DNA from 3 places in the Yoonia sp. 2307UL14-13 genome. Region 3 is predicted to be linked to each of the others. Evidence: riboswitches for the same ligand, from Rfam matches in the RefSeq annotation. Region 3 holds a riboswitch; each other region holds the start of a gene.
What was found. A riboswitch is a leader RNA that binds a small molecule or an ion and turns the genes downstream of it on or off. The one in region 3 is predicted to bind thiamine pyrophosphate.
Positions count from the first base shown of each region.

Region 1: it holds a riboswitch for thiamine pyrophosphate, as region 3 does, so the genes downstream of both, V8J85_RS04320 (TenA family protein) here and thiB (thiamine ABC transporter substrate binding subunit) in region 3, are expected to answer to the same signal.
Region 2: it holds a riboswitch for thiamine pyrophosphate, as region 3 does, so the genes downstream of both, thiM (hydroxyethylthiazole kinase) here and thiB (thiamine ABC transporter substrate binding subunit) in region 3, are expected to answer to the same signal.

Region 1 is NZ_JBBIFZ010000001.1:833,474-835,740, reverse strand. It holds gene V8J85_RS04330 (Ig-like domain-containing protein) at 1-852, shown strand, start outside; gene V8J85_RS04325 (hypothetical protein) at 893-1,192, opposite strand; TPP riboswitch at 1,317-1,412, shown strand; gene V8J85_RS04320 (TenA family protein) at 1,463-2,152, shown strand.
Region 2 is NZ_JBBIFZ010000001.1:617,529-619,795, forward strand. It holds gene thiE (thiamine phosphate synthase) at 1-471, opposite strand, end outside; gene thiM (hydroxyethylthiazole kinase) at 468-1,256, opposite strand; TPP riboswitch at 1,304-1,399, opposite strand; gene V8J85_RS03225 (sulfurtransferase) at 1,451-2,267, opposite strand, start outside.
Region 3 is NZ_JBBIFZ010000009.1:69,874-72,140, forward strand. It holds gene V8J85_RS17900 (dicarboxylate/amino acid:cation symporter) at 1-976, shown strand, start outside; TPP riboswitch at 1,033-1,134, shown strand; gene thiB (thiamine ABC transporter substrate binding subunit) at 1,171-2,160, shown strand; gene V8J85_RS17910 (thiamine/thiamine pyrophosphate ABC transporter permease ThiP) at 2,136-2,267, shown strand, end outside.

The DNA of each region.
Region 1 (2,267 bases), on a different contig from region 3:
CGTGCGAAGTTCGAAAAGACGATGGAGTACGGGCCTGTCGCGAACAAACTCGATTTTACCCCCGGTGAGGCCAGCGGCACATCGCAAAGCCCGTCACCGGTCACGCCCATGCCCGATCATGATCATGGCGGTGGTCATCAGGATGGTGGTCACGGTGGCGACCAAGTGGATAACGGCGCGCCGCATGACGCCCCGACGGTCATCGATGACACCGCTCAGACGGCCCAGAACCGCACGATCTATGTGGACGTTCTGGCCAACGACAAGGACGGGCACGGCAACAAACCGCAGCTTGTCGATGTATCCTATGACGGCAACACATCGCTGGTGTCGATCGTGGGCGACAAGATCAAGGTCAATCCGCTCAGCGCGCACCGCGACGACCGGACCGAGGAAATCATCTACACGGTCAAGGACGATCACGGGCAGACCTCCACCGGCACGCTGCGGGTCGATATCGGCAAGGGCGGCGGACAGCCCGCCCCCAAGCCACCATTGCCTGTCGATGATCCGGATCCGCTGGAATTCTACTTCGTCAATACCGCGACCGACAAGGTCATCGGCAAGATCGAAAATGGCGGCCAGGTCAGCGCCGCTGATCTGAATGGCCCGGTTTCGATCTTCGCGATGGATGTCGAGGGCGACGGCGTGGATGTCGGGGCTGTCCGGCTTTCCTATGAAGATCACACGCATCTTGAACGGGTCGAACCCTATGCGCTTTTCGGCAATTACGGCCATAACTACCTTGGCGGCACCGATTTCGAACGTGGATCACATACGGTCGACATCGATGTGCTTGGCGCGAACCGGCAGTTGATCGAAAGTTTCGACCTGATGTTCGAAGTCGTCTGACGTTACAACGACCCTGCCGATCATCGGCGGGGTCGTTCTCCTACCGCACCACGACCTTTGCAATCGCCGTGCCGATCATATAGCCCGACACGGCAAACAACATGCCAGCCAAACCACTCACCAATGCGCGATCATGATCGACGATCGATGATCCATCAATGAACTGATCGATCCCATATTGCGGAAAGATGCCGTTCGCTTTCAGCCATGAAAATACCGGGTTCCGCCACATTGTGAAATAAGCAAAAAATAGCGGCACAGCGACGATCGCCGTCACCGTGTTGACGACAGGCTTGCGTTCGCGTTTGCGGGCGGCGGTGTCGGATGGATTTTGGTACATAAGACGCATTGGCCATTATCCGCAGCGATGGGTCAACGGACAGCATGTGCAACGGACAGACCTGTTGTTTCCGGCACACATCGATTTCCGCTTTGACATCACGCGATCTTTCCGCTGAAACTCGCCGCGGCAACAGGGGCATCTGCGTCATGCGGATTGAGAAGCACCCTTCGAACCTGACCCGGCTCATACCGGCGGAGGAAGTTGCGGGTGGTGCGTCGCGTCAGATCACCGCCCCGCATTTCTCCGACCTGACAAGGAGGAATGACAATGACGACAGACAGCTTCACCCAAACCCTCTGGTCCGACACGGCGGACTTGCAAGAGGGTATTCGCATGATGCCTTTCAACGCCGAGCTGGCAGAAGGCACGCTCCCACCCGGGACATTCCGTGAATATATCATCCAGGATGCGCATTACCTCGAAGGGTTTGCCCGCGCGCTGGCGCTTGGCGCATCAAAGGCACCCGATGCGGACAGCATCGCGCAACTGGCGGGTGCGGCGAACGGTGCGATCGCGGTCGAACGGCAGCTGCATGCGGACTATATGGTGATGTACGGCGTCTCCCCCGCAGATTTTGCGGCCACACCCCCATCGCGCGCCTGCGATCACTATATCGGCTTTCTGATCCGGTCCGCCACGGTCGATCCGTTCCCGGTCGCCGTCGCAGCGCTATTGCCGTGTTTCTGGATATACCAGCGGGTCGGTGCATCGATCCATGCCAAAGCCGCGCAAGATCATCCTTACCGCGCCTGGATCGACACGTATGCAAGCGACGATTTCGCCACCGCAGTACAAGCCATGCTAGACCTCACCGACAGACTGGCGGCAGTCGCGGATGCACAGATGCGGGGCGCCATGCAGACGGCGTTCCGCCGATCATCCTGGCACGAATGGATGTTCTGGGACAGCGCCCATCGGCGGGCGGGATGGGACAAGGCGGTGACGCGCGCAGGGTAAAGCGACCGGTATTCAAACCGCTCCCGATGCTGGCGGCGGGGTCATGCCTTGATGCAAACAACTTCAATTTTCGCCATACAGGACTGCGACAAAAGCCCTAAAATCGAGCGATGTA
Region 2 (2,267 bases), on a different contig from region 3:
CATACAGGGCAGCGGCGTGGCACTGGCGATATGCGTGAGCCCTTCGAAACCGATGGGCGGCGCGTGGTCGGATTTCGAGCCGGTGGCGCGGATGGGGCCGACACCAAGATAGTCGACGCCATGTGCGGGGATCTGTGAAAGTTGTGCGGCGTTTTCGATGGAAAGACCCAGAACCATGTCTGGGCCTATTCTGGATCGGATTTGTGTCGGATCGCCGTCGGACTGACCGATATGCAAACCGAAGGCGCCAATGTGACGCGCGACCTCAACCCGGTCGTTGATGACCAGTTCCGATCCGAGGGCGGAGAGCCGTTCCCTGAGCGTTCGAGCGAGCCTTGCGAAATCTGCATCGGGGAGGGTTTTGTGTCTCAGCTGAACCCAACGGGCACCACCCCGCGCTGCCTTCTCGGCCTGGTCGAGGATCGGCAATGGCGCTTGGGGATCAGTGATGAAACATAGTTGTGGGATCATGCGGGAAGGATGCGCGCGCCGGCGTCAAGCTCGGTACCGCTGATGTTGTGCAGCGCATCGAGGAAGGCGGGCTGAAAACTGCCCGGTCCGGTTGCTGTTTCGGCGGCCCTTTCCCCCGCCAATCCATAATAGGCGAGGGCCGTCAGGGTTCCTTTGAACGGATCGTTCGTCGCGGCGAAAGCTGCGACCAGTCCTGTCAGGGCGCAGCCCAACGCGGTGACCTTCGGCATCAAGGGATGCCCGTTGGCGATGCGCGCAGCCCGGTGGCCATCGGTGACATAGTCCACTGGGCCGGTCACGGCGACGACGGTGTCGCGCGCCCGGGCCAATGCGCATGCGCCGTCTTCGGCGGCGGCGACCTGGTCGGCGCTATCGGCGCCACGACCCTGTGCCACGGCACCGGAGAGGGCGAGGATTTCAGAGGCGTTGCCGCGGATAACGGTCGGCTGGTGCTCAAGTAGCGTTGCGGCCACGTTTTGTCGAAAGGCCGTGGCGCCGATGGCGACAGGGTCCAGCACCCACGGCTTTTGCCGTTCATCCGCAGCTTTCGCCGCCTGCACCATGCAGTCGGCCCATTCCGCATCCAGCGTGCCGATATTGATGCTGAGCCCGTTGGCGATCCGGGTAAAATCCGCTCCTTCTTCGCGGGCATGCACCATCGCAGGGGATGCCCCGGCGGCGAGCATGACATTGGCCATGATGTTCATGGCGACGTAGTTGCTGATGTTCTGGATCAGCGGTGATGCCTGTTGCATCGCTTTCAGATGATCGGATGGCGTAATCATGTTGCCCCCTTTTTTGCTGACGGGGGAGGTGCGTCACCTCGTGCGTTGAGGGGGCATCCGCAACTTCCTCCGCCGGTATGAGCCGGTTCAGGTTCGAAGGGTGCTTCTCAATCCACGTTATGTGGATGCCCCTGTCGCTGGATCAGATGTGTCACAGAACGGCGCGGGGTGTCAAACGCCCGCGCCGATGATTGTCAAAGTGATGTCTTCATCCCGTACATCCGCCCGCCATCGCTTTGCCAGCCCTGAAGCGCATCGGGATAGTAGCGCACATTGGACAGACCGACGATTTCGGAGGCGTAGAACCACGATAGCGCGCTAAGTTCGCCTGTCTGGCAAATGCTGATCAGCATGCCGGTGTCAAAGTCGATGCCGCGGTCCCGAAGATCGGCGCGGAAGGCGTCTTGGGACCGCTCCGACAGACGTTCGACCGAAAGGTAGTTCGAGAAGAAACTGGCGGGAATGTATTGCGCCATCGGCATGCTGGTCAGTGGTCTGCCCGTTTCCGCCGCGCGTCGTACTTGCCCGTCAAGACGTGCATCGAGGATCGCGCCGTTGCTTTGTCGGGTGGTGACCCCGAAGATTTCCATGGGCCCGGCCCACCAGTCGTATCGATAGGTCACGTCGACGATGCCTGGTTGTGGTCTGGTATGTTCAGGCGTCAGCGGCAGGGCCTCGGCATCCCATGCCTTGAACCCGCCGTTGAGGATGGCGATTTCTTCCGCGCCTGCGGATTTCAGGATCCAATAGACGATCGCCGCCCGTCCGGATTGGATCGTGTGGTCAGAATGATTGTGGATGACGATCGGCTGGTCGAGTTGCAGGCCATTGTCGCCGAGAAACGCCTCCAACTCTGCCTCGGTCGGCGGTTGGCCGGGCCGTTCGGACGGGCCGCGCCAGTCGCTGAACGGCATCCAGACCGCACCGGGGATTGTACCATCACCAATATACTTTTCTTTCCGGATATCGATGACTTGGACATCGGGCCGTCGCTCAATGAGCGTATTGAGG
Region 3 (2,267 bases):
CGGCAAAGGGTTCGACATGACCGGAATCGACACGAGCGGTGTCACCGGACGCGAGGCACCGACGGTCTGGCAGGTCTTTGCAGCCATCGTGCCGACCAACCCGATCGCCGCCTTCGCCAATGGCGAGATGCTGCAGGTGATTTTCTATACCGTCATTCTGGGGATCGCCGTCTTGATGATGGGCGACGAGGCGAAACCATTCAACGCGGCGGTGTCCTTTATGAACGACCTGATGATGAAGGTCGTATCCATCGTCATGGCCTTCGCGCCTTACGGTGTGTTCTGCCTCATCGCGAAAACCTTTGCCGAACAAGGGATCGGTCTGTTCATCCCCGTGCTGGCCTACGTGATCACGCTGGTCGCAGCTTTGGGCATCCACCTGTTTATCACCTTGCCGGGTATGCTGAAGCTGTTGTCGGGGCTGAACCCTCTGACCTTCATGCGCAAGATGCGCTCGGCCCAGGTCTTTGCCTTTTCAACGGCAAGTTCGAACGCCACAATCCCCGTGACATATCGGTGCGTGACGGAACGTGTCGGGGTGAAGAAATCGGTCGCCTCGTTCTGCGTGCCTTTCGGTGCGACGATCAACATGGACGGGACGGCCATCATGCAAGGCGTCGCGACCGTGTTTCTCGCCAATGTCTACGGCATTGATCTGGGACTGATGGGTTATCTGACCGTGATCGGTATGGCTGTACTCGCCTCGATCGGGACGGCGGGCGTTCCGGGGGTCGGGCTGGTCATGCTGACCATGGTGCTCAGCCAGGTCGGGCTGCCGATCGAAGGGATCGCCATCATTCTGGGTGTCGACCGGTTGATGGATATGATCCGGACGGCGGTCAACATCACCGGCGATGCTGTCGTGACATCCATCGTCGCGAAGGGTGAAGGTCAGATCGACATGACGACCTTCGAAGACCCCGATGCCGGGATCATCGACGATCATGAGGTCGAGATACCGCACGCGGCAACCTGACTTGGAAAGGGGGCCGACAGCGCCCCCTTTTCATTCCTGAAATCCAACGATACTAAAGTGTCACCTCGGGGGGCCTTCCAAAGGCTGAGATGCAATTTCGCGGACCCGTTGAACCTGAACCGGTTAAGACCGGCGGAGGGAAGGTTTAGCGCGTAAGCTATCCCCCAATCCGCCCGTCGCATTTGGAGGATATGATGCCCAAGTTCACCTATCTGCCAGCTGTCGCGGGACTTGCTTTTGGTGCCACAGGCGCTTTGGCCGAAACCCCGGTGCTGCAAGTCCTGACCTATGACAGCTTCGTCAGCGAATGGGGCCCCGGCCCCGCGATCGAGGCCGCTTTCGAAGAGACGTGCGCCTGCGATCTGCAATTTCTGGGCGCGGGCGACGGGGCGGCATTGCTCGCGCGACTGCAGCTTGAAGGACCCCGGACCGATGCAGACATCGTGCTGGGCCTTGACACAAACCTGACTGCCGTGGCCCGCAAAACCGGCCTGTTCGCACCGCATGGCGTGGATGCCGCACTCGATCTACCCATTGACTGGGAAGATGCGGATTTCCTGCCGTTCGACTGGGGTTATTTCGCCTTCGTCGGCAACGCGGATGACCCAGCGCCCGCCTCATTGAAAGCGCTGGCCGAAAGCGACATCAAGATCGCGATCCAGGACCCCCGTTCATCCACACCCGGCCTTGGCCTTTTGATGTGGGTTAAAACGGCCTATGGCGATGACGCCGCCGAGATCTGGACCGGTCTGTCCGACAACATCGTCACCGTTACCCCCGGTTGGTCCGAGGCTTATGGCCTATTCGTAGATGGAGAAGTCGATGCGGTTCTGTCCTACACGACATCGCCTGCCTACCACCTGATCGCGGAAGAGGACCCCAGCAAGGTCGCATGGGCCTTCGACGAAGGGCACTACGTGCAGGTCGAGGTCGCGGGTAAACTCGCCGGGACAGATCAACCGGAATTGGCCGATCAGTTCATGGCATTCATGGTGTCCGAAGCCTTCCAAAGTGTCATTCCGACAACCAACTGGATGTATCCCGCGGTGACACCCGCAAGTGGGCTGCCCGATGGGTTCGAGACGCTGATCAACCCTGAAAAACCGCTTTTGCTGTCAGCAGAGGACGCAGCCGAAAAACGCGACGCGGCGCTGGATGAATGGCGCAACGCGCTGTCGCAATAGTTCCGCGTTGGCCCGGTGCGCTTTCGGGCGCGCTGGTGCTCGCGTTGACGCTGGGCACGCTCGCCGCCGTCGCGTGGCGGGCACAATGGGCGAGCGGTTTGTCCGCG